Regions from separate parts of the Mesorhizobium sp. M0478 genome, predicted to be linked through region 3. Evidence: riboswitches for the same ligand, from Rfam matches in the RefSeq annotation. Region 3 holds a riboswitch; each other region holds the start of a gene.
What was found. Region 3 has a riboswitch for cobalamin ahead of metE (5-methyltetrahydropteroyltriglutamate--homocysteine S-methyltransferase). Riboswitches for the same ligand answer to the same signal wherever they lie in the genome.

Region 1: it holds a riboswitch for cobalamin, as region 3 does, so the genes downstream of both, NKI64_RS17370 (DUF1636 family protein) here and metE (5-methyltetrahydropteroyltriglutamate--homocysteine S-methyltransferase) in region 3, are expected to answer to the same signal.
Region 2: it holds a riboswitch for cobalamin, as region 3 does, so the genes downstream of both, NKI64_RS26135 (aromatic ring-hydroxylating oxygenase subunit alpha) here and metE (5-methyltetrahydropteroyltriglutamate--homocysteine S-methyltransferase) in region 3, are expected to answer to the same signal.
Region 4: it holds a riboswitch for cobalamin, as region 3 does, so the genes downstream of both, NKI64_RS17135 (CbtB domain-containing protein) here and metE (5-methyltetrahydropteroyltriglutamate--homocysteine S-methyltransferase) in region 3, are expected to answer to the same signal.

Annotation. Positions count from the first base shown of each region.
Region 1 is NZ_JAMYRH010000006.1:302,608-310,044, reverse strand. It holds gene cobN (cobaltochelatase subunit CobN) at 1-2,660, opposite strand, end outside; gene cobW (cobalamin biosynthesis protein CobW) at 2,679-3,731, opposite strand; gene NKI64_RS17370 (DUF1636 family protein) at 3,734-4,159, opposite strand; cobalamin riboswitch at 4,198-4,404, opposite strand; gene NKI64_RS17365 (DUF6348 family protein) at 4,464-5,156, opposite strand; gene NKI64_RS17360 (winged helix-turn-helix domain-containing protein) at 5,186-6,409, opposite strand; gene NKI64_RS17355 (NADH-quinone oxidoreductase subunit A) at 6,737-7,102, shown strand; gene NKI64_RS17350 (NuoB/complex I 20 kDa subunit family protein) at 7,093-7,437, shown strand, end outside.
Region 2 is NZ_JAMYRH010000013.1:170,385-177,821, forward strand. It holds gene NKI64_RS26115 (glycosyltransferase family 2 protein) at 1-316, opposite strand, end outside; gene NKI64_RS26120 (serine kinase) at 313-1,362, opposite strand; gene NKI64_RS26125 (PqqD family protein) at 1,515-1,937, opposite strand; gene NKI64_RS26130 (FAD-binding oxidoreductase) at 2,099-3,199, opposite strand; gene NKI64_RS26135 (aromatic ring-hydroxylating oxygenase subunit alpha) at 3,237-4,484, opposite strand; cobalamin riboswitch at 4,602-4,803, opposite strand; gene NKI64_RS26140 (DUF680 domain-containing protein) at 5,303-5,509, shown strand; gene NKI64_RS26145 (DUF680 domain-containing protein) at 5,575-5,778, shown strand; gene NKI64_RS26150 (DUF680 domain-containing protein) at 5,850-6,083, shown strand; gene NKI64_RS26155 (ABC transporter ATP-binding protein) at 6,156-7,268, opposite strand; gene bglA (beta-galactosidase BglA) at 7,336-7,437, opposite strand, start outside.
Region 3 is NZ_JAMYRH010000018.1:11,283-18,719, reverse strand. It holds gene NKI64_RS29020 (cytochrome-c peroxidase) at 1-413, shown strand, start outside; gene metE (5-methyltetrahydropteroyltriglutamate--homocysteine S-methyltransferase) at 852-3,200, opposite strand; cobalamin riboswitch at 3,292-3,492, opposite strand; gene NKI64_RS29010 (hypothetical protein) at 3,671-3,895, opposite strand; gene NKI64_RS29005 (adenosine kinase) at 3,896-4,888, opposite strand; gene metK (methionine adenosyltransferase) at 4,997-6,172, opposite strand; gene glyA (serine hydroxymethyltransferase) at 6,226-7,437, opposite strand, start outside.
Region 4 is NZ_JAMYRH010000006.1:253,659-261,095, reverse strand. It holds gene NKI64_RS17145 (aromatic ring-hydroxylating oxygenase subunit alpha) at 1-346, opposite strand, end outside; gene NKI64_RS17140 (gamma-glutamylcyclotransferase) at 483-1,175, shown strand; cobalamin riboswitch at 1,243-1,438, shown strand; gene NKI64_RS17135 (CbtB domain-containing protein) at 1,475-1,654, shown strand; gene NKI64_RS17130 (CbtA family protein) at 1,670-2,479, shown strand; gene cobU (bifunctional adenosylcobinamide kinase/adenosylcobinamide-phosphate guanylyltransferase) at 2,472-2,984, shown strand; gene cobO (cob(I)yrinic acid a,c-diamide adenosyltransferase) at 2,984-3,598, shown strand; gene NKI64_RS17115 (hypothetical protein) at 3,623-3,937, shown strand; gene cbiB (adenosylcobinamide-phosphate synthase CbiB) at 3,952-4,941, opposite strand; gene cobD (threonine-phosphate decarboxylase CobD) at 4,940-5,995, shown strand; gene NKI64_RS17100 (tyrosine phosphatase family protein) at 5,992-6,501, shown strand; gene NKI64_RS17095 (creatininase family protein) at 6,511-7,314, opposite strand; gene NKI64_RS17090 (RidA family protein) at 7,368-7,437, opposite strand, start outside.

The DNA.
Region 1 (7,437 bases), on a different contig from region 3:
GAGCCCCAGAGGTCGATGACCAGAGAACGCGGCCAGTCGCCATGTGACTGCATATAGCCGCGCACGACCTCTTCCGCCGCCGATCGGCCCAGATCATAGGCGGTCGGCGTCGGCATGGTGCGCGGATCGGAGGTGAAGAGATTGCGGCCGGTGGGCAGCACGTCGGAGCGGCCACGCGCAGGCGCCCCGGCCGGGCCGGCCTTGACGTGGCGGCCGTCGAGCGCCGCCAGCAGCGCGGCCTTCTCGGCTTCGGCGCTTTGCCGGCGCATGGCGTCGGGTTCGTCGTCTGGCGCGCGGCCGTAAATATGCAGGCCGTCCTTGATGGCGAAATCCTTGAGGTCGCAGAGCCAGGCGTCGATGCGGCGCAGCGCCTCGTCGGGCGCATCGGTTCCGGCGACGCCGGCTTCGGAGGCGAAGCCGGTCTTTTGCGCCGTGTCGACGATCAGCTTGGCCAGACGATCGCGGCGGCGGCGGTCGAGGCCGTCGGCCTGGACATATTCGTCGACGAGGCGTTCGAGCTTGTGCTGCCCTTCGTCTAGGCCGGCACCGGTCAGCGGCGGCGGCAGATGGCCAAGCGTGACGGCGGCGATACGCCGCTTCGCCTGCGCCGCTTCGCCGGGATTGGAGACGATGAAGGGGTAAATGACGGGCAACGAGCCGGTGACGATCTCGGGGAAGCAGTTTTGTGAGAGCGCTACCGTCTTGCCGGGCAGCCATTCCAGCGTGCCATGAGCGCCGACATGGATGAGAGCATGGATGCGGAGCGATTTGCGCAGCCACAGGCCGAAGGCGATGAGGTCGTGGCGGGGAGGGAGCGTCGGGTCGTGGTAATCGGCGCGGCGGTCGGCCGAGCGGCCACGGTCGGGGGCGAGAGCGACAGTGATGTTGCCGAAGGCGGCGGCGCGGAAGGGGAAGCCGCTCTTGCCCTCCCCCTTGTGGGGAGGGTGGCCCGCAGGGCCGGGTGGGGGTGGTGCACCGCTACCCCCACCCCGTTTCGCGCCATCCGCTTCGCGAATGTCGCGAACCGACCCTCCCCACAAGGGGGAGGGTGAAGGGACGCCCCATGCCGCCTCGACTGCAGCCAGTGCCTCAGCCGGCAAATCCTTTGAGAAGTCCAGATACTCATCCAGCCCCAGCCCACCATCGCTCCGCTCCAACGCGTCCAGCAGCGCACGCGGCGTTTCTGGAATCCCGTCAACGCGATAGCCCTGCTCCTTCAGGTCATGCAGCATGGCCAGCACGCTGGACGGCACATCCAGGCCCACTGCATAGCCAGTGCGGCCGGGCGCGCTCGGATAGTCCGGAATGAGGATCGCCAACTTACGCGTCGCGCGGGGCGTCTGCTGCAACCGTGTGAACGCCGCTAGCCTGTCCGCCACTTGCGCCACGCGATCCGGTTCCGGGCGGTTGGCGAAGGCGCGGTGGCCGAGCGCCGGGTCGGTCTCGCTCTCGCCCTTGAAGGAAATCGCGCCGGCGAGGATGCGGCCGTCGAGTTCGGGCAGCACGACATGCATGGCGAGGTCGGCGGGCGCCAGGCCGCGCTGGTTGTTGTCCCAGACGTCGCGGCGGGTGGTGGCGACGATGACCTGGAAGACGGGCACGCCGGCGCGGTCGAACAAGGTTTCGACGCCCGGTTCGGCGCCGGATGCGAAGGCGGTTGCGGTGATGATGGCGGCGGGGTTGAGCGCGGCCAGAGCAGTTTCGACGAAGGCCAGGGAGGTCGGGTCTTTGAGGCTGGAGACGAAGATCGGGACCGGTCTCATGCCGCGCTGGCGGAGTGCATCAAAGAGAGCATCGATTGGCGCGACATCGGCGGCCAGCAGCATCGAGCGGTAGAAGAGGATGGGGATGATGGGAGAGTTGATGTTGTCTGCGCCGAGTTCCCGCCCACCCCCCTCTGTCCTGCCGGACATCTCCCCCGCAAGGGGGGAGATTGATCTGTCGTCAACGGTTTCGCCAATCTTAGATGACCCAGACAGCTTCCTGTTCAACGGGGCCGAAGAGGAGCCGGCTGTGGTGACGGCTGATCTCCCCCCTTGAGGGGGAGATGTCCGGCAGGACAGAGGGGGGTGTGACGGAACGCCGACATCGGCAAATTCGACCACGCCGCAGCCAGGCTCATAAAACCCGGCTTTCGGCACGCTGACCGGCTCAGCCGCCGCCGCATCCTGCCCAGCCAACCCCGCCAGCCGCTGCATCAGCGCTGCCATATTCTCCGGCCCGCCCTCGCGGAAATAGCCCAGCAGGCCGTCCAGCTCCGCGCGGGGCAGCGTCGAGGCTTCGATCAGCCTGAGATCCTCGTCGTGGCTCTCGCCCGGCAGCAGCGCCAGCTTGATGCCGTTCGCACGGGCAGTCGCGGCAAGCTGGTCGCAGCCATAGCGCCACCAGTCGTAGCCGCCGAGGATGCGCACCAAAATCACCTTGGCGTGGCGGGCGACGCTGTCGATCCAGAGGTCCACGGACATGGGATGGCGCAGGTCGCGCAGCGCCGCCAGCCGCATCGACGGCAGGCGGGCGGCATCGGCCTTCCACGCCGCCGCGAGGCCGGCGAGGTCGCTGTCGGTGAAGGACAGCGCCACGATATCCGCCGGCGTCTGCCCGAGATCGACGGGCTCGGCGAGATCGTCGAGCGAGGCGGATGTGGTGGTGAGTATATGCATTTCGGCTCGTGGTTTGGATCAGCCGGCGAGTATACGCTCGATCGCCGGGCGGTTCAGTCCTTTCAGGCCAATGACGACAAGACGCGAGCGGCGGTCGTCCTCAGCCGCCCAGGCGCGGTCATAGTAATGATTGACGCGCGGGCCGACGGCCTGCAGCAAAAGCCGCATCGGCTTGCCGCCGACATCGACGAAGCCTTTTACACGCAACACGTTTTCCTGTTCGGCGGCGGTGGCGACGCGCTTGGCCAGGTCGTCGGGATTGGCGATCGAGGGGATGTCGACGATGAAGGTGTCGAAATCGTCATGCTCATGATCGAAAGCGCCGTCGTGATGCGACTTGCGGTTCTCGATGTCGTCTTCGACGGTGAGACCGAGGCCAAGCAGCACCGACGGGTCGACCTTGCCATGCGCAGTCGGCACGATTTTTACCGCGCGGGCGGAATGTTCATTGATGATGGCGTTGGCGCGGGCCGAACCGGGGGCGTCCATCAGATCGCTCTTCGACAGGATGATCAAATCGGCGCAGGCGATCTGGTCCTCGAACACTTCTTCGACAGGATCGTCATGGTCGAGCGTCTCGTCCTGAGCGCGCTGTGCCTGCAAAGCGTCCATGTCGTTGGCGACGCGGCCTTCGGCCAGCGCCGGGCCGTCTACCACGGCGATGACACCGTCGACGGTTACCCGGCTCTTCACGCTCGGCCACTGGAACGCCTGGACCAGCGGCTTGGGCAGAGCCAGGCCCGAGGTCTCGATCAGGATGTGGTCAACCTTCGGTGTCAGCGCGAGGATCTTGTCGAGGGCGGGCACGAAATCGTCGGCGACTGTACAGCAGATGCAGCCATTGGCCAGTTCGACGATGTTTTCCTCGGGGCAGGTGTCGATGCCGCAGCCTTTCAGGATTTCCCCGTCGATGCCGATGTCGCCGAACTCGTTGACGATGATGGCGATGCGCTTGCCGCCGGCATTTTCCAGGAGATGGCGGACCAGCGTCGTCTTGCCGGCGCCGAGGAAGCCTGTAACGACAGTGCAGGGAACACGGGAGAGGTTGGCGGCCGGGTTTGAAGCGTTCATCGTCAGTCCTTCAGCATGTCGAGGGGTGGGATGCGGGCAACGAGGCCGCGCTTGAGGCTATCGGGCCGGCCGCGCCACGGGATGAGGCCGTCGGCCGAAGTCGCGAAGAGCTTTGCGCCGGTAACGAGGTCGGCGCCGCTGGTTGCGGTCAGATCGCCGAAGACATAGCTCCAGCAGCCATCGCGCAGGATCGCGGCGCTGAGGCGGCGCTTGCAATTGCCGAGACATTCGGCGGTGCGGACCCGGATATCGCCGGCAGCGGCGCGGCCTGTGTCCTCAGCCAGCAATTCGCCGGCGCGCGGATGGGCGTCGGAACCGGTCTCATCGCGGCAGGAGGCGCAGACGATGACGGTCACGCCGGTCAGGGCGTCGTTGTCGCCGGACGCAATGTCCGTTGTGCCAGCCGAAAAACTGCTGTTCTGGTCCAAAAACCGTGCTCCTTGCCCGGAAACCCGCCAGGCGATCGGATACTTTGTCTCAGACGGCAGGTCTCCTGGCTCGCGAGTCATTGCCTTGGTTAGCCGCCTTCCCGGTGTTACCCAGTGGCTTTCGGCCTTGGCTCTTCGCTTACAGTTGCGGGGACAGCCGCGGATTTGGGATTTTTTCGTCCCGCACCGCATTCCCTCTTGGCCCTTGCCGTTGCGGGCAGGGGACCGTCTGGAGCGGATTTTAGGCTTTTGCAGGCAGCGGTGTCAACGCACGGCTACGACATGGCGATGTCGGCAGGGGCTGTCATGTCCCGGCTTCCGGCAGTGCCAGGATGACCTGTCGGATAGCTTGATAGCCATCGCTATAGTCCCAGTCATGACCGACAGCCAGATTCTGTCCCTCATGCCAAACCGCGTTGTCCAGAAGGACTTCGGCACTAATCAGCGTGCCCTTCAAGCCTGCCAGAAAGGTCCGGACAAAATGGCTTCCGGGGGGTACCGAAGCTGTGAACAGCTTTTCCAGCTTGGCATAGAATGCTGGATAGCCTGGTGTCAGCGAGCATAGCTCGGTTGTGGCCTGGGAAATGACCGGGCCGCTATAGATTTTCCAGCGGGCATCTTTTCGCCAGATCTTCCAACTGGCGCTGCTTCGCTGCCAAAGCTCTATTTCGGCCTGCATGTTCTCGCAGACGTGATCGGCCAGTCCCTCAATGGCCACATGGAAAACACCACGGAGAAACTTTTCAAACGCCTGGTTCAGTTCCTGTTCGCGCGTGTCGCCGAAGCCAGCAAAGGATTCAATGACCGGCTGAACATCAAGCAGCGGAGAAAAAATGTAGATTTCCAGGACCAGCCGGTCAGAACTCGTCTCGAACACCTCAGCCTCAAACCGAAGCTGCTTCGATTGGAGCATGACGTCCCTATCTCTGCGGACTGCATCTATTCCATGCGCAATGAGGGCGCCATGGATCATGTCGAGCACTTTGTCCGATGCCATTGCACAACCTACGAGGCTTATTGAGGCGTCTATGACAGACGCTGCAAGGGTTGGCCATCTCTCTCGCTAGCCAATGCCGGCCCCAGATTGCCGGCCGGCGTCACTTCGATGCGCTCAAGGCCAAGCCAGCCCTGCATCTCCTTTAGTTCCTCGAAAAGCTGTGCGGTGGTCTCAGGCGGTGCGCCTGCTTCGGCATAGGCGGCGTGGACGCGTAAGACACTCGCAGGCCGGTCGGCCTTGAGGTCGACGCGGGCGACGATCTTGTCGCCGAGCAAGAAAGGCAGCACGTAATAGCCATATTGCCGCTTGTCGGCCGGGGTGTAGATCTCGATGCGGTAGCGGAAATCGAAGAGACGCTCGGTGCGCGCGCGCTCGAAGACCACCGGATCGAAGGGGGCCAGCAAGGCGCGGGCCTCGATCTTTCGCGGCAGGCGGGCGTCCCTATAGAGGTAAGCCGGCTTGTCCCAACCTTCGACGTTTACCGGCAGCAACTCGCCCATCTCGACCAGTTCCTCCAACCGGCCCTTCATGTCGGCCGGCGACAAGCGGAAATAATCGCGCAGGTCACCCGACGTCGCGATGCCGTGGGCGCGGGCAGAAATGCGCAGCAATTCGCGGTGCGCGTCCTCGGCGGTCGGCACCGGCAGATCGAGGATCGCCTGCGGCAGCACGCGCTCGGGCAGGTCATAGAAGCGTTCGAAGCCACGGCGGTGCGCCGTGGTGATGCGTCCGGCCCAGAAGAGCCATTCGAAGGCGTGCTTGGCGTGGCTCCAGCCCCACCAGCCGCCCGAACCTTTCTGGCCTTCCAGTGCCGAAGCGGCAATCGGGCCGCGCTCGGCGACCGCGCGGTAGATCTCTTCGATATAGGCGGCGTGCTCGCGGCCCCATTTGGCGAGGCCGAGATACATTTCGTCGCCTTGCTCGGCCCGCTGCATGCGCCAGCGCATCAGCGGGTAGGTCTCGACCGGCAGGAACGAGGCCTCATGCGCCCAGTATTCGAACACCGTGCGTTTGCGGGTGATGGCCGCATTGTCGAGCAAAGCCAGCGGGTAGGGGCCAAGCCGCGAATAGAGCGGCATATAGTGGGCGCGCACCACCGCGCTGACGGAATCGATCTGCAGCAAGCCGGTGCGCGACAGCACGCGGGCGAGGTGGCGGCGATCGGGCGTGCCGACCGGGCGGGGATCGAGAAATCCTTGCGCGGCGAGCGCGATGCGCCTGGCCGCGGGGAGTGAGATTTTGTCCTTCGTCAAAGTGTCTTGCCTCGAACCATTTTCCCGACTTTAGCCGGCGATTCCGGTCATGCTAGCAGGCAAATGGCGGGAGATGTGTCAGGAGACAAAAGTGGAGTGAAAGATGAAGGAAATCAAACAGGAGGAGATCGGACCAGTTTTTCCCGGCCTGCCGTCCAGCACTGTCTTTTGAACAAGGTTTGACTTGCTTCGCTGAAAGCCGTGCGCTAACCCTCGCCGCGTTGCAGCAAAGGCACCTAAAACGGTTCAGCGGTTAAACTGTCGCGCTTCCGCATTAGGGTTGGTTGCTGTAATCAAAGTGGATTGGCCGCCAACGGAAAGCCGAGCATGAACGTACTCCTCAGTTCATACCTGCCCATCGTCCTCTTCATCGCCGTGGCCGCAGTTGTAGGCCTGGCGCTTATCATCGCGCCGTTCCTGGTGGCTTATCGCAATCCCGATCCGGAGAAGCTTTCCGCCTACGAGTGCGGGTTCAACTCGTTCGACGATGCCCGGATGAAATTCGACATCCGCTTCTACCTGGTGTCGATCCTGTTCATCATCTTCGATCTGGAAGTGGCCTTCCTGTTTCCGTGGGCGGTGTCGTTCTCGAAGATCGGCATGCTCGGTTTCTGGTCGATGATGGTGTTTTTGGCGGTGCTGACCATCGGCTTTGCCTATGAGTGGAAAAAAGGAGCGCTGGAATGGGATTGAACGACAGTTCCGGAACGCTCGTCGCGCCGAAGCCCAAAGGCCTGATCGACCCCAATACCGGACGTCCGGTCGGTTCCGACGATCCGTTCTTCCTCGAGATCAACAATGAACTGGCCGACAAGGGTTTTCTGGTCACCTCGACCGAGGCGCTGATCACCTGGGCACGCAGCGGCTCGCTGATGTTCATGACCTTCGGTCTCGCCTGCTGTGCCGTCGAGATGATCCACACCTCGATGCCGCGCTATGATTCGGAGCGGTTTGGCGTGGCTCCTCGCGCGTCGCCGCGCCAGTCGGACATAATGATCGTGGCGGGAACGCTGACCAACAAGATGGCC
Region 2 (7,437 bases), on a different contig from region 3:
GTAGGCCAGCCTTGAATCGTCCAGCCGGCGAGACGTCGTCCGAATCCAGGAACGACACCAGTTCGGTTTGCGGCAGCAACTGCCTCAGCCCTGTGTTGCGCGCGTTGGCCACGCCCTGGTTTGCCTGCTGGAACAGGCGGATGCACGACGCTTCCCGCATGATGGCGCGGACTGCTTCAACGGAGCTGTCCGTCGAGCCGTCGTCGACAACGATGATATCGAGATCGGCATCGTCGCGTTGCCTGAGCAGGGACCGCAACGTCGAAACGACATAGATCTCCCGATTGTACACCGGCACAATGATGCTCAACTTCATGCAGCGCCCCGAAGGACGAAATCCGCAATCGTGCCGGCGATCTCGCGCGGCTCGGTCCCCAGCGACAGCCGGTAGCATGGCAGATCGCGGGTAAGCTCGCTGAAAAAGCGAAAGCCCGCTTCCCGCTCGCCCGGCATCTGCACGATTCCTGACGGGGCCAAGGCGATCATGGCATCCTTGCGCGATATGGGCATGACCGAGCTTCTCGCACCTCCCCTGATATGGGGCACTATCAAAGCAATAATGTCCAGACTTGCAGGAGGTGGTCGAGGCGCGATCTCGTCGATGCGAAAGGCATGCTTGCCTTGCCAGTTCAGCGGTTGGTACGACTTTAGCCGACCCTCCAGCTTCAGCCGCTTGAAGCCCTCCGGATCCTGCTTGAGCGTGGCAAACAGCGGATAGGCCGTCACCCCCTCGGTCCGGTCGATCAGCACATAGTCGTCGCCGACGCTATCGAGCCCATTGAGCAGGCCGGCGACGACCGTTCCCGATTTGCCGGCACCGCCGGAGCCCGCCAGCAACACGCCCTTGCCATCGATGCCCAGCGTGCCGGCATGGGTGAGCCGCATGCCGCGCGCCGCATATTCCCAATGCAGGAAGGCGCGCAGCGGCGCCCCTTGTTCCCATGGCGGAAAGGCGTCGGCCGACATCATCAGCTGCGCCCCGACATGGCGTTGCGGATCATGGAACTGCCAGAAGTCGAGGTCATGATAGTAGCTGCCGCGCAATCCGGCCTCTTCCAGCCGGTTGGCAAAGGCATGATGGTTGTAATCGCCTCGGCCCCAGGTGGCCGGGGCGGGGACGCCATCGATGGCCGGGTGGGCGACGAAAATGCGGCAGCCGTCAGATGCAGACGGATTTTCCGGGGCCGGTATGAAGGCATGGCTCATGGCTTCCGCCAGCGTGCCATGGTCGAGGTGGACACTCAGGTCCAGTCCCGGCAACCGCACGCTGGCGGCAACGGGATAGAAGGCGGCGGCGCTTTCCGCGGCCGCCAGCACATGGCGGGCATAATCCGGCAGGGTTTGCAGCGTGATCAAAGGCATGTGTTGGTTGTTCAGCGTCCAGAATTGCGCCGGGTCGCCTGATGCATGTCGCTCGGGGTGGCCCCGGTTTTGAGACGACGACATGCATAAAATCAAAGATCTAAACCGCGTCGCCTGAGTCCGTTCAAACGCGACGCGCTTTAGGGAAACGATTATGCCTGTTTCACCGCCGGCCAGCCGAGAGGTTCCTCGACCTCATGGATCGGGTCGACAATGATGAGATCGGCAAGGTCGTCATGGACATCGACCTTGAGCGGCTCATTGCTGGCAGCAAGCGCAGACGACAGCTCGCCCGAAAGCGGTTGTGCCGGTGTTTCGGCTGGCGCAAGCAACCCGAAATCGAGCAGTCGGGCAACGAAGCTTTCGAGGTCGGCCAGGCTTATTTTTGCGGCGCCCGCGGCAGCTCCGACCAGCGCTTCAGTGGCGACGCCGGACGACAAAGCCTGCCAGACCCGGCTGCCGGAATCGGAAAAGCCGAAATACTTGCCGTTCGAAAGATCGAGAACGACGGCTTCGCCATCGAATGATTCGAAAACGATGTCCTTGCTTGCGACCGCGTAGACCCGCTGTTGCATCGCTGTGTCCCCCGTCCCATGCGCCCTGAAGGGATGCGCCGGCTTCACGGTCTGCCAAGCCCTTCCTAAGTGCGTCTAAATCACTTGGCCGTTGGTTGGCAAGACAAAGACCCGCGAATACAACGCCTGCGTCGGCGACCGTTGCGGCGAAGTCGACCGGCTCAAGCCTCGATTTCGAGCGCCGACAATGGTTTCGAGCAGCAGGCAAGGATAAAACCGTCATCGATCTCGTGGTCGAGGATGCCGCCATTGTGGCTCATCTCGACTTCGCCGGAGACCTTCTTCACCTTGCAGGTGCCGCACAGGCCGAACTCGCAGGCGGCGGGAATCCGCACGCCCGAGCTGCGCGCGGTCTGCAGCACGGTCTGGCCGGCGACGCAGCCGGCGTCGACCTCCGAAAGCGAGAAGCGGATCGGCGTCACGGCTTCGACAGGTGCAGCGATGCCGTCCTCGACCGGGGAGGCAAACGGCGCCGGAATTTCCTCCACCACAGGCGCGGCAAAGCTCTCCTGATGGTATTTCGTCATGTCGAAGCCGGCGGCATCCAGCATGCCGCGCACGGCGCGCATGAACGGATCGGGGCCGCAGCAGAAGATTTCGCGCTCGCGGAAGTCCGGAGCCAGCAAGGGCAGCCGGATCGCATCGATGCGGCCCATATGGCCGTACCAGCCTTCGCGGCTGGAACGTTCCTCGATCATGAAGCCGAGCGACAGGCCGGGCATATGGCCGCCGAGCAGTTCGAGTTCCTTGCGGAAGATGATCTCTTCGGCACGCCGCGCGCAGTTGACGAAACCGACATCGGTCCATGGCGCGCAGTCGTTCAGCCAGCGCAGCATCGACATCATCGGCGTCACGCCGGAGCCGGCGGAAATGAACAGGTATTTGGCCGCCGGGTGGCTGTGCAACGAGAAGTCGCCGGCCGGTCCGTAGGCCTTGACATGCGAACCGGGCACCAGATGGTCGAACATCCAGCGCGTGCCGATGCTGCCGGCCTGCGCCTTGACCGTCACCGCGATCGAAAACGGCCGCGATGGCGACGACGACAGCGTGTAGGTGCGCATCAGCGGCCCGTCCGGTGTCGGCAGTTCCAGCGTCAGGAACTGGCCCGGCTTGTAGCGGAACCAGGTCTGGTTGTCGGAGCGGAAGGTGAAGGTCTTGACGTCGGGCGCCTCGTCGCTGACGCCGATCACTTCCAGCACCTGCAGCCTATCGTTCCACGGCGCCATCTGGTCAAGATGGCGATAGAGCCCAAGATCCGTCATCGCATTCATCCTCTGGTCCCTCTTCGCCTGCTCCAGCTCACGCGACGCTGCGTAGCGCCGGCCGGCCGCCTTCGGCAAGGCGCGGGCCGATGAAGGCCGCGTACCATTCGACGAACTGGATCACGCCGCCCTCGTGCAGCTCCGAATAGGGGCCGGGCTCATAGGCCGGAGACAGGATGCCAAAGGCGTTTTCCTCGACGATGCGGCGGTCCTGGTCGTTGGTCTCGGTCCAGACATGGGTGAGCTCCTCAAGGTTGTAGTCGACCCCCTCGACCGCATCCTTGTGCACCAGCCACTTGGTCGTCACCGCGGTTTCGGTGGCGCTGATCGGCAGCACCCGGAAGGTGACCGCATGGTCGATCAGTATGTGGTTCCAGGTCGTCGGATAGTGGTAGTGCATCAAGGTGCCGATGCGGTCGGCGGCAACAGTGTCGGACAGGTTCTTCGTCACCGCGCGCTTTCCCGACATCGTGTAGCTGACGGCATCGCGCAGCAGCGGCGCGCGGGTGGCGCGGTATTGCCCGGCCGGATCGATGCGGAACTTGCTCGGCAGGCCCGCCGCCTCGCATTTCGCCCAGTGCGCCAGCATCTCCGGATCGCTGTCGGCGCCCTGCACGCCGGTCACCGTCGGCGCTTCGGGGAATGTCTTGCACAGCTCTGGATGATTGCCGGCGCAGTGATAGCATTCGCGGTTGTTTTCCCAGACCAGCTTCCAGTTGCCCTTCTCGATGATGGTGCTCTCGAAGGCGACCTTGGCTTCATTCAGCCCGTGCGGCTTGAGGTAGGGCTCTATCATGGCGCGCATCGGCGCAAAGTCGGCAGGTTCTTTTGCCAGGCAGATGAAGATATAGCCGCCGACGCTCTCGCAGGCGACGGGCTTCAGGCCGAACTGGCTCTTGTCGAAACCGTCGGCCATCTGGCGGGCAAACAGCAGCCGGCCGTCAAGCTCGTAGGTCCACTGGTGATAGGGGCAGACAAGCTTTGCCGCCATGCCCTTCTCAGTGTTGCAGACACGGCTGCCGCGATGGCGGCAGGAATTGTGAAAGGCGTTGATGTTGCCCTTCTGGTCGCGGACCAGCACCACCGGATAATCGCCGATCTGCACGGTGATATAGCTGCCGGGCTTCGGCAGTTCGCAATCATGGCCGATGAACAGCCAGTCGCGATACCAGATAAGCTCCATGTCGAGCTTGAAATAGTCCGGGTCGGTGTAGAAGGGCTGTTCCAGCGAAAAGCCTTGCTTGCGGCCGTTCAGGAGCCTCAGCATGTCGTTGCGCGTATCCATAGTTCTGTCCTCGTGGTTTAAGGACTGAACTTGGTGGTGATGGAGGAAGGATCGGACGCAGGCCGGCGCGGCGCCGGACATGCACTATCCACCTCTTGACCGCCCACCGCGATCAGTCGAGTCTATGCATCTCGGGCTGGTTTCCGGGCTCTGGAGTTGTCCTTGCGGACCATCGCGACACCTTCCCAGGCTCTTGCCCAGTGGTCTCCCGTTGCGACTTCAACTCCACCACCGTTGCGGGGGCAGCGCCGGATTCTGACCGGCTTCCCAATTCTCCGCTGCGTCGTCACGAAGCGGCACCTGAGATGCGATCATCTAATCACGGCAGCGATCGCGACGTCGGCATGAAAGCGACATCATATCCATGCGGCGCGACACGCGCGGCATACGCCCCCCGCCGCCGGTCAAAGAGCTGAGACGTTTCTTGCGACGCCATCATCGCCGTTTCGAATCGCTGCGGATCCAGTTCCGATCGGGGGCAAAAAGGGCTCAACGGTATCGAAAAGTTACTATTAGCAATCTCTAATCGAACCGAACGGTTCGTTTCTGTTGACAATGCGTGCAGGACGGTGTGAACGACGGCCCGGAAACCGACACCGGAGCGAACCACTCGGTCGACATAAGCAACTGAAAACAATGCGATAAATGACCATAGAGGAACTTCCTGGCACAATTTCAAGGTGCAGGACCGTGGTCCACACGGAACAACTTCGTGATTGGAAACCAGCCTATGGCTTTCCCACATCGGGGCTGTCCGAACGACGCGAATTCCTCCCAAGACACGCCGCTAGACGGACAGACAAACTGGAGTCCTAAAAATGAAAAAGATCATCCTCACTGCCGCAGCCGTTTTGGCGATCACCGGCAGCGCCTTCGCCGGTAGCGACAATTACGGTTCCAATGGTGCGAACCAGCCAGCCGTCTCGGTCGACAGCTCGTATACGGCTTCCATTCAGAAGCCGGCGCAGGCTGACAAGCAGCCTGTCGTTCAGGGCGCCGACCGCGACCTCTACGGCAATCGCTGATCCCGACCAAAGAAGGGCGGCTAACCCGTCGCTCTCGGGATCCCAAAAAATTCAGGAGTATTGAAATGAAAAAGATCATCCTTGCTGCCGCCGCCGTTTTGGCCATCTCCTGCAGCGCTTTCGCCGGCAGCGACAACTACGGTTCGAACGGCGCCAACCAGCCTGCGATTACGTCGACCGATAGTGGCCATACGGCTTCGGTTGAGAAGTCGGCTCCAGCCGAGCAGGCGCCTGCCCACGGTGCAGACCGTAACCTTTTCGGCCGCTAAAAGCCGGTTTCCAGCACGTGGCGGGCTTATCCGCTGCAGCTGGCGGCATCAGAAAAATTCAGGAGACTAAAATGAAGAAGATCGTTCTTGCCACCGCAGCCGTTCTGGCTGTTTCGAGCGCTGCCTTTGCCGGCAGCGACAATTATGGCTCCAATGGCGCCAACCAGCCGGCCGCTGCCGTCGACACCACCCGCACTTCGTCGACCGGCACCAACTCGGCGGTCTACAAGCTGCTGAACTCGTCGAACGACCAACAGAAGTTCGTTCCTCAGAGCAGCGACAGGGATCGGTTCGGCAACAACTAACAGCCGAAGCTTAAAAAAAGAGCGGCGGGCCTGGCCCGCCGCTCTTTTTTATGCCTGTACGACGCAGCTATCTCAAGCCGCCTTCACTTCCACCGGCTTGAGCGAGAAGGAGTGCCCATCGGCGTCGAAGATGTGCAGGTCCCCGGCATCCGCGGTCAGTCGCAGCTTTGCCCCGCGCTTGACCTCGACATTGCCGGGCAGCTTGGTCACCAACGGCAGGTCAGCGCGGCCGATATCGACATAGACAAGCTGCACCTCGCCGAGTTGCTCGACATAGTCCACCACGCCCTCGAAAAGATATTCCGCGCCGGTGGCGGCCGACAGATCCTCCGGCCGCACGCCGAAGCTGACTGCCGCACCCTTTGCTGACGCCGGCGTTGCAATCGGCACCGTTGCCTTGCGGCCGCCGACATGGCTGACGATTGTCGGGTTGCCCGTCCTGTCGATTGTCGCCGGCAGGATGTTCATGGCCGGCGAGCCGATGAACTGGGCAACGAACAGATTGCCGGGCCTCTTGTAGAGGTCCATCGGCGTGCCGACCTGCTCGATATGGCCATCCTTCAGCACGACGATGCGGTCGGCGAGCGTCATCGCTTCGACCTGATCGTGGGTGACGTAGATCATGGTCGTGGCAGGCATCGATTCCTTGAGCTTGGCGATCTCGATGCGGGTCGCGACGCGCAGCGCCGCGTCGAGATTCGACAGCGGCTCGTCGAACAGGAACACTTTCGGATTGCGCACGATGGCGCGACCGATGGCGACACGCTGGCGCTGGCCGCCCGACATCGCCTTGGGCAGGCGGTCGAGATATTTGGTCAGCTGCAGGATTTCGGCGGCCTGCCGCACCCGCTTGTCGATCTCGGCCTTGCTTTCCTTGCCGATCTTCATCGAGAAGGCCATGTTGTCGTAGACGGTCATGTGCGGATAGAGCGCATAGGACTGGAACACCATGGCAATGCCGCGCTTGGAAGGCGGCACGTCGTTCACCACCTCGCCGGCGATCTTCAGCTCGCCGGAGGTGATCTCCTCAAGCCCGGCGATGGACCGCAGCAAGGTCGACTTGCCGCAACCCGACGGGCCGACGAAGACGATGAACTCGCCCGACTTTATGTCGAGGTCGATGCCGTGGAGAATGTGCAGATTGCCGTATGATTTCTTCACCTGTCTCAGCGTGACATCGGCCATAATTTCCTCCCAGTGATTTCCCTAGAGAACCTGGATTTCCTCAAAAAATCCAGTTTCGTCAAAAAACTCAGTCGATGCGCCCGAACCAGGCGCCGTAGCCGCCGAGGCGGATGGAACCTGTGCCGGATTGTCCCGAAAAACCGTGCCCGGCCAATGGCAGCAGCGCCTG
Region 3 (7,437 bases):
TCATGGACAAAGGCTGCTCGTCCTGCCATGCGGGCATCAACGTTGGTGGGCAAGCCTATTACCCATTCGGCCTCGTGGAACGGCCCAGCGCCGAAGTCCTGCCGGACAAAGACAAGGGCCGATTTGAGGTCACCAATGCAGCCGACGATTCCTATGTCTTCCGCGTGGCGCCGCTGCGCAACGTTGCACTCACCGCGCCATACTTTCATTCGGGCAAGGTTTGGGATCTGAAACAGGCCGTCGCCATTATGGGGACCACCCAGCTCGGCGTAGTACTGGCGGACGAAGAAGTTGACCTGCTTGTTGCCTTCCTCAACTCGCTGACCGGAGAGGCACCTGACGTCGCCTATCCCATCTTACCCTCAGAAACGGTGACAACGCCCCGGCCTGTAACGCAGATCTCAGGAAAATAAGGGCCAATCGGCTGCGGACTCGCAATCGAAAATGATTGGCGATTTTTACTTGGCGACACGAATTGCGACGTCCATCTCCGAATTGGCGGGACGCTAGCGATACCCGAACCCTGCCACCTCGCCCGTAGTCTGCGCGATCAACTGGGGGCGGACAGACGCAGCACCATATATTGTCGCTGCCTGAGCGAACGCGCCAAGCAGTCTACTTTGAGAAACGACGCGTGTCCGATTTGTTCGAGGCGCGGGGCCTGTATGTCCCCAAGGAACCAATATTATAGCGTAGTGCCACATTTATATTTCTGCGGGATTAAGACACGTGCCGTAGGGAAATTGCACATTTGCGCCGAGTGGCTCATTTCCAAGAGTGTGCCGGTTTGGCATGTTCACGGCCGACAGGAGCCAGCCGGTAGCTCACCACACGGTGAGGAAGGAGAAGCCTCAGGCCACTTTCTCCCGGAGCGCGCGCGCTGCAGCGACCATGTTCATGAGGGCAGGGCGGACCTCCTCCCATTTGCGTGTTTTGAGGCCACAGTCCGGGTTTACCCACAGTTGGCCGTCGGACAGTCGCTCGCGGGCAAGCATGATTAGGTCCGAAATCTCGCAGACCTCCGGCACACGTGGTGAGTGAATGTCATAGACGCCGGGACCGATCTCGTTCGGATATTTGGAGCTCGTGAAGGCGTCCAGCAGTTCCATCTTGGAGCGCGACGTCTCAATCGAAATGACATCCGCATCCATTCCAGCGATCGCGTCGATGATCTCGTTGAACTCCGAATAGCACATGTGGGTGTGGATTCGAGTCGCGTCCTTTACACCCGTTGAAGCGATCCGGAAGCATTCGACAGCCCAGTCGAGATAGGCTTTCCAGTCAGATTGGCGCAGTGGCAATCCTTCGCGAAACGCGGCCTCATCGATCTGGATCATCCTTGCGCCGGACCTTTCGAGATCCGTCACTTCGTCGCGGATGGCGAGCGCGATCTGGCGGCAGGCTTCGGAGCGGGGTACGTCGTCTCGAACAAAGGACCAGTTGAGAATGGTCACTGGGCCTGTGAGCATTCCCTTCACGGGCTTTTCCGTAAGCGACTGGGCGAATTGCCACCAGCGCACCGTCATCGGATTGCGCCTCGATACGTCCCCGAAGACGATGGGGGGACGCACGTAGCGCGACCCATAGCTTTGCACCCAGGCATGCTGAGTGAAGGCGAAGCCGGACAGCTGCTCGCCGAAATGCTGTACCATATCGTTTCGTTCGAACTCACCGTGCACCAGCACGTCCAGCCCGATCTCTTCCTGCCAACGAATTGCTGACTCGATCTCCTTCTTCAGGAAAATCTCGTAATCGACATAACTGAGCTGGCCCTTCGCATGAGCGGACCGCGCGCGGCGTACCTGCGGCGTCTGCGGGAAGGACCCGATTGTCGTCGTCGGGAACGGCGGCAGCCCGAGCGTGCCGGCCTGGACTCTGGAGCGCTCGCCAAAAGCGCTCTCTCGTCGTTTCATGCTATGGTCAATGCTGGCGATCCGCCCCTCAACAAGCGGGTCATGGATCTTCGTGGACGTCAAGCGAGTGGCGGCAGCCTCGGCAGAAGCTTTCAACGCGGCTGCCACCGCATCCCTGCCTTTGGAAAGGGCCCGGGCCAGCAAGACCAGCTCGTCGGTCTTCTGGGCCGCGAAGGCGAGCCACGACCTGATGTCGGCCTCGAGTTCCGTCTCCATGCGCAGGTCAATCGGCACATGCAGCATCGAGCAAGAAGGCGCGATTTCGACGCGGTCCAAGGGCCAGCCGGCGACGATCGGTTTGATGCGGTCGAGAATGGCGGGCAGGTTCGCACGCCAGACGTTGCGGCCATCGATCAAGCCGAGCGAGAGCACCAGATCCTTCGGAGCGAGCCGACCCACCGTTTCCAGCTGCTCGGGAGCGCGCACGAGATCAATATGCAGGCCGGCCAGGGGCAGAGAAACCGCGGTTTCGAGATTGTCTCCCAGCGACCCGAAATACGTAGCCAGCATGATCTTCAGCTCGGGCGCGGCTTTCGACAGCTGGCCATAGGCGAATTCGAACGCAGCTCGTTCGTTCGGGTTCAGATCCAGGACAAGCGCTGGCTCATCGATCTGCACCCAGTCGGCTCCCGACAGCTTCAGCCTCTGCAGGACTTGCTCGTAAACGGGCAGCAGCCGCGGTAGGAGCGCGATGGGACCGAATCCTTCGGCACGCGATTTCGCCAGCTTGAGGAAGGTGATGGGTCCAAGGATGACTGGGCGTGTGTGAATGCCGAGAGCTTTAGCCTCGAGGAAGTAATCGACCGGCTTCGATGACGAGAGGGCGAACGTCTGATCATCATCGAGTTCCGGCACAATGTAGTGGTAGTTGGTGTCAAACCACTTGGTCATTTCCATCGCGGTTACACCAGGTCCATGAGCCTCCTCCTGGTGACCAGCGTGTCCACAATCCTCCGTCTGACCCTGGTTGCCGCGCGCCATTGCGAAGTAGATGTCAAGTGGGACCTCGCCGCTATTCCAGCCGTACCGGGATGGAATGGCCCCGACCATGGCTGCGGTGTCGAGCACATGGTCGTAAAGCGAGAAGTCGTTCGACGGGATTTTCGACACGCCGCGATCGCGCTGCTCTTCCCAGCTAGCGGCTCGGAGCGCCTTCGACGTCGCAAGAAGGTCGCCAGCGGACGATGTTCCGGACCAGTAGCTTTCGAGGGCGAATTTCAGTTCTCGCCGACGACCGAAGCGCGGCACGCCGAGCGTTGCTACAGGAATTTGCTGAGAGACAGTCATGTCATACCCCGATGGTTGGGGGCGTCGGTGACAAGGAAGGCGCTAGCAGGCCGGCACGCCGGTTGCAGCGGCCACCGAGACACCCCGCCCGTGGACGTAATTCGCCGTGGCAGGTCTCCTGGCTCGCGGGGTCATAGCCTCCACCCGTCTTCCCGAGGGTATTCGCCTCAGTGACATGAGTGGATTGGCTCGCCGCTAACAGTTGCGGGGGCAGCGCCGGCATCGCACCGGCTTCCCTCTTAGCTCCGCTGCGGCAGCACCGTACGCGAGAACCACAACAGCAGACAATCACAGCAACCCGCTCTTTGTCAATGACGCATAATGAAATGTTTATGTCGTTATATGGTCGCGTTTTACGCCTTTGTCTAGCATTGTGAAATATTCAGTCTGCTGCCCGCATTCGGCATCGTGGGACGTGATCGCAAGTCAGGTCCGACCGACGCCGCGAGTTCTCCGTTACCTCAGGAACCTTACTGGCCCCCCAAGCTGAGCTTCTGGAAAATGCTGGTGACGATCTGGAGGACGGTGAATGCCGTCATGGCAAGCACGCCTTGCACCGCTCCTCCAGCGAGCTTCACGGCAGCAGCATGGGTCAGTTCTCCGAAGCGAATGGCTGTCGCTATCAGCGAGCTTTGACACAGTTCCGCCACTGCGGTCATCGCGTCAGTAGGGCGGCTGGTTAGTTGCCCGCGCATCTACAGCAACCCAGCCCCTTCCGCCTCGCGGCGCAAATTCTGCCTTGGCCTTGGGCCGATCTGCTGGATCACCAGGCCGGCCGCCAGCGAGCCAAGGTCGCCGCAGGTCTTGAGGTTGCGGCCCTGCGTGTAGCCATGCAGGAAACCGGCGGCGTAGAGGTCGCCGGCGCCGGTGGTGTCGACCAACTCCTTGATGGCGGTCGCCTCGATGACCACGGTCTCGTCGCCGCGCACGATCACCGAGCCTTTTTCGGAACGGGTGACGGCGGCAATCTTGCAGTCCTTGCGGATCTGAGCCAGCGCCTCGTCGAAGGATTTTGTCTGGTAGAGCGACTTGATCTCGTGGCTGTTGGCAAAGACGATGTCGACAGTGCCCGAGCGCATGAGGTCGAGGAACTCGTCCCGGTAGCGGTCGACGCAGAACGAATCAGACAACGTCATCGACACTTCGCGCCCGGCCTCGTGTGCGAGCTTCGCCGTCTGCCGGATCGCCTCCTTGGCGCGCGGCGGATCCCACAGATAGCCCTCGAAATAGGTAACCTTGGCGCCGGATGCCTTGTCGGCCTCGACATCCTCAGGGCCAAGCTCGACGCAGGCGCCGAGATAGGTGTTCATCGAGCGCTCGCCGTCGGGCGTGACGAAGATCATAGAGCGCGCCGTCGGCGGCTCGCCCTTGAGCGGCCTGGTGTCGAAGGCGACACCCTGTGCATGGATATCGTGCGCATAGATTTCGCCCAGCGCATCGTTGGAGACCTTGCCGAAGAAGGCGGCGCGTCCGCCGAAGCTGGCTACGCCGGCCGCCGTGTTGCCGGCACTGCCGCCGGAGGCCTCGATCGCCGGGCCCATGCGGCTGTAGAGCAGTTCGGCGCGGCGCGTGTCGATCAGGTTCATCGCGCCCTTGATGATGCCGTTGATCTCGAGGAATGCCTCGTCGCACTGGGCGATGATGTCGACAATGGCATTGCCGATGCAAAGCACGTCATAATCCGGCATCAATGTCTCCGCCAAAAAACCCGAGCCGGCTTCTCGCCACGCCTGCCAGGCGCGGGTCTGCCCGGTGGAAATGGGCTTTCCGCTTGCCGATCCGTTCGCCGGCGGCTCTCACGGGGCGGCGAGTCCTGCCTCGCGACGCAATTCGTCCGCCCTGTCTGTCTTCTCCCAGGTGAAATCAGGCTCTTCACGGCCGAAATGGCCATAGGTCGCTGTATTGCGATATATAGGGCGTAAGAGATCAAGCATCTTGATAATGCCTTTCGGTCTGAGATCGAACAACTCAAGAATGAGGCGCTCGATCCTGCTTTCCTCAACCCTGGCTGTCCCGAACGTGTTGACCATGACGGAAACCGGACTGGCCACGCCGATTGCGTAAGCAAGCTGCACCTCGCACACGTCCGCAAGTCCGCTAGCGACGATGTTCTTTGCGACATAGCGGGCTGCATAGGCAGCCGAGCGGTCAACCTTGGACGGGTCCTTGCCCGAGAAGGCGCCGCCGCCATGACGACCCATCCCGCCATAGGAATCGACGATGATCTTGCGTCCAGTGAGACCGCAGTCGCCGCGCGGCCCGCCGACTACGAACCGCCCCGTCGGGTTGACCAGAATTCTGATGCCTTCCGTCTCCAGGTGGGTCGGCAGGACAGGCTTTATGATTTCCTCAATGACGCCCTCGCGGACAGTCTCTTGCGAGACCTGCTCGTCATGTTGCGTCGACACGACGATGGTATCCAGGGCGACCGGGCGCAACCCCTCATAGCGCACTGAGACTTGGGATTTCATGTCAGGACGCAACCAGCCAAGCTGTTGTGCCTTCCGGACATACGCCTGCCGTTTCGTCAAGCGATGAGCGAGCTGGATCGGCAAAGGCATCAGGGTATCGGTTTCGCGGCATGCGTAGCCGAACATGAGGCCCTGATCTCCCGCTCCCTGCTGGAGGTCTTGCCCTCTTCCCTCGTCAACGCCTTGGCTGATGTCGGGCGACTGCTCGGTGAGGGCATGAACGACGGAGCAACGCCGGCCGTCAAAGCCGACGGCCTCGTCGTCGTACCCAATGTCGAGAATCGTATCGCGCGCAACTTGGCTGTAATCCACCTGGGCATCGCTGGTGATCTCGCCAGCCAGAACGACTATCCCTGATTTTACCAAGGCTTCACAGGCGACGCGCGCCTTGGGATCTGTGCGGAGGATGGCATCGAGGATGGCATCCGAGATGTTGTCGGCCAACTTATCCGGGTGCCCCGCGCCAACCGATTCGGAAGAGAACACGAACTGCCTAGCCATGAATACCTCGCTTCGGATGTTGGATGTGGTATGGGCATTTTGCTTGGCCCACCTTACTTGTCGGAGATGCCCGGGACCTCGAACGCAGCGCACAAGTCGGCAACGTCTCTTCGCACGCAGGCATGGAGATCTTCGTCGTCTGGCCGCTGGAGGACGGAGTCAATGAAGCCAGCAATTTGCACCATTTCCACATCGCGCATGCCCATTGACGTCACTGCTGGCGCCCCCAGGCGAATTCCGCTTGTGACCGCCGGATGCCGCGGGTCGCCAGGCACCATATTAAAGTTTGTGATGATTCCTGCCTTTGCTAGTCGCTCGGCATAGGCCTTGCCCGATAGTGGCCGATCGCGAAGATCAAGGATCAGCATGTGATTGTCCGTCCCCCCGGTAACCAGGTCATAACCTCGCTCAAGAAGTGCATGTGCCAGAGCCTTGGCATTCTTGACCGTCTGTTGGCCGTAGCCTCGGAAGGACGGGTTCGCGGCTTCGTGCAAGGCAACCGCTAGCGCAGCGATGGCATTCATGTGAGGTCCGCCTTGCAGGTGAGGGAAGACCGCCCGGTCTATTCGTCTGGCGAGATTGTATTTGCTCTTTGTATGATACAGGGCCTGATAGCGATCTTCGTTCCTTGACAAAATGAAGCCACCGCGGGGACCGCGGATCGACTTGTGGGACGTGCTGCTGACCACGTCGCAATGGCCCACGGGATTCGGGTGCGCTCCCGCCGCAATCAGGCCGCTGATGTGCGCAATGTCGGCTACGAGATAGGAGTTCGCTTCCAGGGCAATTTCTGCCATTGCCGCGTAGTCAAAGACACGCGGGTAAGCGGTTCCGCCGACCCAAATGAGCCGCGGCCGTTCCCGCTTGGCTGTCTCGCGCAAGCGGTCATAGTCAATCTGCTGTGTCTTTTCATCTAGTCCATAGGGCACGCGTTGATAGTCAGTTCCGGAAAAGTTGATGGCCCAACCATGAGTCAGATGGCCCCCTTCCGGAAGGGGCAAGCCCATGACTTTGTCACCGGGACTCAAAAGCGCACGATAGACAGCCTGGTTGGCCGGCGAGCCGGAATAAGGCTGGACATTGGCATGCTCGCTGCCAAATAGCGTTTTCAGGCGCCCAATGGCCAGATCCTCAAGCTCATCAACGATCTCGTTTCCAGCGTAGTAGCGCGCGCCGGGGTACCCCTCGGCGTACTTGTTCGTGAAAATCGAGCCGTTCGCTTCCAGCACGGCCGAGGACGCAAAGTTCTCTGAGGCGATGAGCTT
Region 4 (7,437 bases), on a different contig from region 3:
AGTAGGACCAGGCATGGTAGGGGCAAGTGATGAGCCGCGCTTTCAGCCGGCCCTCGCTTTCCTGGCAAAGCTGCGAGCCGCGATGCCGGCAGGTGTTGTGGAAGGCGCGCAACTCGCCGGTGTCGTCGCGGAGCACGACGATTTCCTGTGTGCCAACGCGGAATGTCCTGAATGCCAAAGGCTGGGCAAGATCGGCCTCGCGGCAGACGAGCAGCCAGCTTTTGTACCAGATGGCGTCGAGATCGCGCTGGTAAGCCTCGCTATCCCAATAGGCCGATGACGGTAGCGTCGGTTCGGCCCGGCTCAGGCCGTTATAGGGGTCGCGCTCGCTCGGGTTGGGATGCATGGCTGGCTTCCTATGAAGCGTCAGCCGACACCCCGGCAGATAGTTTGTCAATCAGAGTGCCGCATTGCCGGTTGCAGGCGCGGCGCATAATCATGTCGTGGACATGGGACATTCGGAAATTGGGGGGATTCGGAAATTGGCCGCACGACAGATGTCGCTTACGCCGGAGCTGGTCGCGCGCTGCTGGCGCGAGATCAGGGACCCCGGGCCGGATCCGGACGCGATGCATCTCGATGACGCCGACTATGACGCGCTGCTGGATGAATTGCAGGTCGAACTCCCGGATAGCGAACCGCTATGGCTGTTCGGCTATGGATCGCTGATCTGGAAACCGGAAATAGATTATGTCGAGGACCGCGTTGCGCTGGCGCGCGGCTGGCATCGGTCCTTTTGCATGAACATGACGCGCTGGCGCGGCACCAAGGACAGCCCCGGCCTGATGATGGCGCTGGACCGTGGCGGACAATGCAAGGGCGTCGCCTTCCGGCTGACCGAAAGTAACCGGCGCGGGCAGTTGGGCCGGCTTTTCCGGCGCGAAGTCACGCTGAAGCCGACAAGCTACCGGCCGCGCATGCTGAAGCTTGCAAGCGAGGCCGGACCGCTCAGGGCATTGGCCTTCGTCATCAACCGCAACGGCCTGACCTATTCAGGGCCGCTCGACGAGGGCAAGGTCGTCGAAAGGCTGGCAACGTCCTGCGGGCACTGGGGGTCGGGCGCCGACTATCTCTACAACACGGTGAAAAACCTTGAAGAGCGCGGCATTCACGATCGCCATCTGTGGCGGCTGCAGCGGCTGGTTGCCGAGCGGATCACCGCGTTGAACCCGTAACGCCGCATGGCGCATTCGCGCTGTTGGCCGGCGGAATTTGGTTTGCCGGATGCGGCCGTTTCAGCCTATAGTCATGCATGTCGTCGGTTCCGTTAGGGACCAAGAGGGAATGCGGTGAGGGCTGACTTGTTGCCCAATGCCGTGGCTGCCCCCGCAACTGTGTGCGGTAGTCCTCTCCAAGCCACTGAGGATTTTTTCCTCGGGAAGGTGGGGAAGGGCGCTGATCCGCGAGCCAGGAGACCTGCCGGCGACAGGGAACTGACTTCGATGCCCTCGGGTGGAGGGCGAAAGGACAAGATATGAATACCGCTTCCGTCTCCCTCGGCGCTTCCGTCTCCTCGCAGTCGCGCTTCATGCAGCTCGTGCTTAGCGCGTTTCTGGGCATTTTCGTCGTCGGCGTTGTCGGTTTCTCGCATATCGATGCGGTCCACAATGCGGCGCACGACTATCGCCATTCGATGGCGTTTCCCTGCCACTGACGAGGATCTGACATCATGAACCTGTTTCGCAACGTCGTGTTCATCGCGGCGATCGCAGGGCTCGTGGCGGGTGTCGCTCTCGCCTGCATGCAGGCCTACGCCACCGTGCCGCTGATCCTCAAGGCCGAGGTCTACGAAAAGGCTGGTGGCGGCCATGAGCATGAGCATGCCGCGGCGCCCGCCGCCAACGCTGCGGACACCAATGCCATGAGCACCGCCGCGCCGGCGGAAAATGCCGTGAGCAGCGCAGCACCCGCACCGGCTGAAGCTGCCGCGCCAGCGGAGGACGAAGGCTGGGCGCCGGCCGACGGCTTCGAGCGATTCGCCTTCAGCGTGCTGGCCAATATCGTCACCGGTATCGGTTTCGCGCTGGTCCTGGTGGCGGTTTCCGAATTCGCCGGCGGCATCGGCAACTGGCGCCAGGGGGTGTTCTGGGGTCTGGCCGGCTTTGCCGTATTCACGCTGGCTCCGGGCCTCGGCCTGCCGCCGGAACTGCCGGCAATGCCGGCGGCCGATCTCATGCAGCGCCAGATCTGGTGGGTGGCGACGGTTGTGGCGACTGCCATTGGCCTTGCCTTGATCGCCTTCCGCACCTCGGCGCCGCTGACCGTCCTTGCCGTCGTTCTGATCGTCGCCCCGCATATTGTCGGCGCGCCGCAGCCCGACAGTTTCGAGACGCCGATCCCCGAAGGCCTGCATCACCAGTTCGTGGTGGCGGTGACGGTGACCAATCTGGTGTTCTGGTTGGTGCTCGGCGCCGTCATTGGCGTGGTGCGCGAACGCTTCACCGGCTCGGCGACCAGCCTGCGCGACAGCTTTGCCTGATCGCAGTTTGACCTTTATCATCGGCGGGGCGCGCCCCGGCAAGAGCGCGCATGCCGAAACCCTGGCGACGGCGTTGCCGCCGCCATGGGCCTATATCGCCACCGCCGAAGCCTATGACGATGAGATGCGCGAGCGCATCGCGCTGCATCGCTCGCGGCGCGGCGAAGGCTGGGCGACCATCGACGCGCCGCTCGATCTTGTCGGAGCGCTCGAAGCCTTGCCCGACAACCAGCCGGTGCTCGTCGATTGCCTGACGCTGTGGCTGACCAATCATATGCTTTCCGACCATGATCTCGAGGCGGAATGCCGGCGGCTAGCCGACATGCTGTCGCGGCCGCGCGGGCCCTGGCTCGTTGTCTCGAACGAAGTCGGGCAAGGCATCGTGCCCGACAATGCGCTCGCACGCCGGTTTCGTGATGCCGCCGGCCGTCTCAACCAGCAGGTCGCGGCGGTTGCCGATACGGTGCTACTGATGGTGGCGGGGCTGCCGCTCAAGGTGAAATGATGACCGATATCGACGCAAAAGACGAAGAACGCCACCGCGCCAAGATGGCCAAACGCAAGGCGGTGCAGGACGCCGAGGTCGCGGAAAAGACGGTCGAGAAGGGGCTGCTGATCGTCAACACCGGACCCGGCAAGGGCAAGACCACGGCCGCCTTCGGGCTGGCGCTGCGCATGCTCGGCTATGGCAAGCGCGTCGGCGTCGTCCAGTTCATCAAGGGCAAATGGCACACCGGCGAAAAGGACGCCTTCGCGGCGTTCGGCGACCGTGTCGTCTGGCACACGATGGGCGAGGGTTTCACCTGGGAGACGCAGGATCTGAAGCGCGACATTGCGGCGGCCGAAGCCGCCTGGGCCAAGGCGCTGGAGCTGATCGCCGACCCCTCTGTCAGCCTTGTCGTCCTCGATGAGCTCAACATTGCGCTGCGCTACGACTATCTCGATCTCGACAAGGTGGTCGCGGCGCTGAAGGCGCGGCGCGAAGGCCTGCATGTCGTCGTCACCGGCCGCAATGCCAAGCCGGCGCTGGTCGAGGCGGCCGACCTCGTCACCGAGATGGGCGTGACCAAACACCATTTTTCCGCAGGCGTTAAGGCGCAGCAGGGAATCGAGTTTTGAGGGTCTAACTTCGGGAGATGACCGTTGGAACAAGCGGTAATTGTCTATCTTCTTCTGAGCGGCGGTCATTTCGGGGCGCCGGAAGAGCGGCAATCGGTCCAAGTTCTGGAGGATCGGTTGGAACAAGCTGTTTCGAATGCGCATGTCGGCGAATTTGATGGCGACGAGTTTGGCGAGGGCAAATGCACCCTCTATCTGTACGGGCCAGACGCCGAGAAGCTTTTCCTTGTGATTGAGCCTGTGCTGAAATCCTCGGCAGTGGCCGCCGGCGGTTACGCGATCAAAAGATTTGGCGCGGCGGTGGATTCAAACGCCAAGGAAGTCCGTGTCTCTTGGTGAGTCAGGCGGCGCATCTACTGCGAGATCAAAACATCCAGGTAGATGACGACCGCGGAGAGCAATCCAAACAGCGCGATCAGCAGATAGTCTGCTATCTGGTAAAGTTTCAGCGCCCGCCGGATGTCGGTGCTGTCGGCCTCGCGGCGGCCGCCTTCGCCCATATAGGCGTCCTCGACGATGACGCCGCCATAGCTGCGCGGGCCGGCGAGCGCCAGGCCGAGTGCGCCGGCCATTGCTGCTTCCGGCCAACCGGCATTGGGTGAGCGGTGCTTTTTGGCGTCGCGCCGCACTGCTTGCCAGGCGTTGCGGGGATCGGCGCCGTCAACGAGAAAGGCGGCGGCAACGATCAGCAACGCGGTCAGCCGGGACGCCGGCAGGTTGATCCAGTCGTCGAAGAGTGCCGCCGCGCGGCCGAAGGCCTCGTGGTGCGGGGTGCGGTGGCCGATCATCGAATCGGCGGTGTTGGCGGCCTTGTAGGCGACGCCGCCGGCCAGACCGCAGACACCTGTCCAGAAGGCGGGCGCAACGATGCCGTCGGAGAAATTCTCGGCCAGGCTTTCGATGGCGGCGCGGCTGACGCCGGCATGGTCGAGCTTCTCTGGATCGCGGCCGACGATGCGCGCAACCGCAATGCGGCCGAGCGCCAGCCCGCCGGTATCCAGCGAATCGGCCACCGCCTCGACATGTTCGGTAAGGCTCTTTTGCGACAGCAGCGACGAGGCCAGGATTGCCGTGATGATCATGCCGGCAGGAAAGAGCTGCCAGAGCAGGATTTGCACGATGAAGGCGATTGCCGCCGGCACCAGCACGATCACCAGCAGCGCCTGCACGCCGCGGCGGCGACGCAGCGCGTCGGAATCAGTGTCGCGGTTGAGCCTGAGGTCGAGAAAGGCTATCAGCCTGCCGAACCAGGTGACGGGATGGCCGACGGCACGGAACAGCCAGTCCGGGTAACCCAGGATGCGTTCGATGGCCAGCGACAGGAAAGCGATCAGGATCGACATGAAGCTTTCTGATGGAGCGATTACTGTGGTGGATCACGGTGGATCCCTTGGCCGGGCGAGGGCGCTCTTCCCTCACGCGCCACAACCTTTCGTCGATCTCTCGACAGGTATCAATCCGCACTCCTACCCGCTTTTCGAGCTGCCCGCCACCGCCCTGTCACGATTGCCGGAGGCCGCGCGCCTGCGTGAGCTGGCCAGGGTCGCGGCCGGCGCCTATGGCGCGCCTTCGGCCGAGAATGTGGCGGTCGCCCCGGGCACGCAGATCCTGCTGCCGCGCGTCGCCTCGCTGGTCAACCCCGGCAAGGCGCTGGTGCTCGGGCCGACCTATGCCGAGCATGCCAGGGCCGCCGCGATTGCCGGCCATGCGGTGGCGGAGGTCGACGATTTCGAGGCGCTTGCCGGAGCCGAAATTGCCATCGTCGTCAATCCCAACAATCCCGACGGGCGAGTCGTGTCGCGGGAAAGGCTGCTTCGGCTTGCCGAGACATTGCGCGCCATAGGCGGTCTGCTGGTCGTCGACGAAGCCTTCATGGATGTCGGCCCGCACGCGGAAAGCCTGGCCGGCGATGTCGGGCGGGGCGGCATCGTCGTGCTGCGCTCGTTTGGCAAGTTCTTCGGTCTCGCCGGCCTGCGGCTCGGCTTCGCACTTTCCAATGCGGTGACGGTCGAAAGGCTTGAAACGCAATTCGGCCCTTGGGCGGTCGCCGGCCCAGCGCTCGAATACGGCATCCGCGCGCTTGCCGACAGCGGCTGGCAGGCCGACATGCGGCGGCGGCTGGCGCAGGATGCGGCGCGGCTCGATGCGCTGCTTTCGCGCTTTGGCGTTGCTGTCGCCGGCGGCACGACGCTGTTTCGCTATCTCCGGCTTGCCGATGCACCGGGGCTGTTTTCGACGCTCGGTGAGCGCGGCATATTGCTCAGGCATTTTTCCGAGCGTCCCCAGGTGCTCCGCGCGGGGCTGCCTGGAAGTCAGGAGGAATGGCAGCGGCTCGAATCGGCGCTTGCCGACTGGCACGCACGGCGCGACGATGGGTCGAAGGAGATCGCGCCATGATCCATATCTGTTCGCTGGCAAAGCTTGAGGAGACGGTGGCCAAAAGCGGCGCCGAGCGCGTGCTGTCGCTGCTCGCTGCCGGCACCGAGGTGACGCGGCCGGCCTCAATCGCGAGGGAAAACCACCTGCATCTGGTCATGCACGACATCGCGGTGGCGCAGGACGGCATGACCATGCCCGGCGAAGGCCATGTGCGCAATCTGCTCGATTTCGCCCGGAAATGGGACCGCGCCAAACCCATGGTCGTCCATTGCTATGCCGGCATCAGCCGCTCGACCGCCTCGGCCTATATCATTGCGGCGGCGCTCGCCCCGAAGCGCGACGAAGTCGAACTTGCGCAGACATTGCGGAAGCTTTCGCCCTCGGCGACACCCAATCCACGGTTGATCGCCGTCGCGGATGCTCTTCTCTCACGACAAGGCCGCATGATCGAAGCGATCGAGGCGATCGGACGCGGCGCCGATGCTTTTGAGGGTACGCCTTTCGTGTTGAAGATCGACGGCTAAGGCGGCCCGCTATGCCAGCCAGTCGGCAAGCTTCGCCTTGCGCACATCCTTCAACAGGGTGATGAAGCCGTCGGCCTGATGCTCCGCCGTCAGTCGGCCTTTCTCGGCCGTGGCAATGCTGGCATCGCCGACCACGCCGTTGGGGTTGAGATCCCCAGCGATCCAGGCGAAAGCGTGCGTTCCGGTGTGGCGCAGCAGCGCAAATTCGGTTTCGGCGCGGGCGACCTTGGAGGCGAAATTGTCGGCCTTGGCCATGTCGACTAACTCCGGGCGAAAATGCAGCATCAACGAGGTCTCGACGTCGCCGCCATGGATGCCCTGGCGGTCTTCCAGCTCGGTGTACATGCCGGCGGGGCGGCCGAAGCGCTGCCAGCTGGTCTTCACCGCCAGCATCCTCTCACGCACGCGCAGCTCGCGCGTGACGATGCCCATGATCTCTTCATTGCCGCCATGCGAGTTGACGACGATCAGTTTCCTTACGCCTGCGCGGGCAACGGACAGGCCAAGCTCGGTCCAGGCATCGACCAGGGTGGCCGCCGGCAGGGTGAGCGTGCCCGGCGCCTGCAGATGCTCATTCGACTTGCCGACCGTTTGGACCGGCAGGATGCGGATGTCGAGATCGCCGGGCAGGCGGGCGATGACCGTCTCCAGCATGCCGTTCATGATCGAGGTGTCGGTTGATACAGGCAGATGCGGGCCGTGCTGCTCGATCGCCGCCACCGGCAGCACGGCAATCGTCGCCTCCGGATCGATCGCGGCGTATTCGGTGGTCCGGTAGTCGCCCCACCACACGCGTCTGTTTGCAACGGTCATGTCATGCCTCTTGACTGTGAGGGAGACCTAGCGCGCCAAACGTCGCCTGTCGATCACCCAGCCGCAATCGCCTCGACCTCGACCTTGAACTCCGGCCGCGCAAAGCCTGACACGATCATCAGC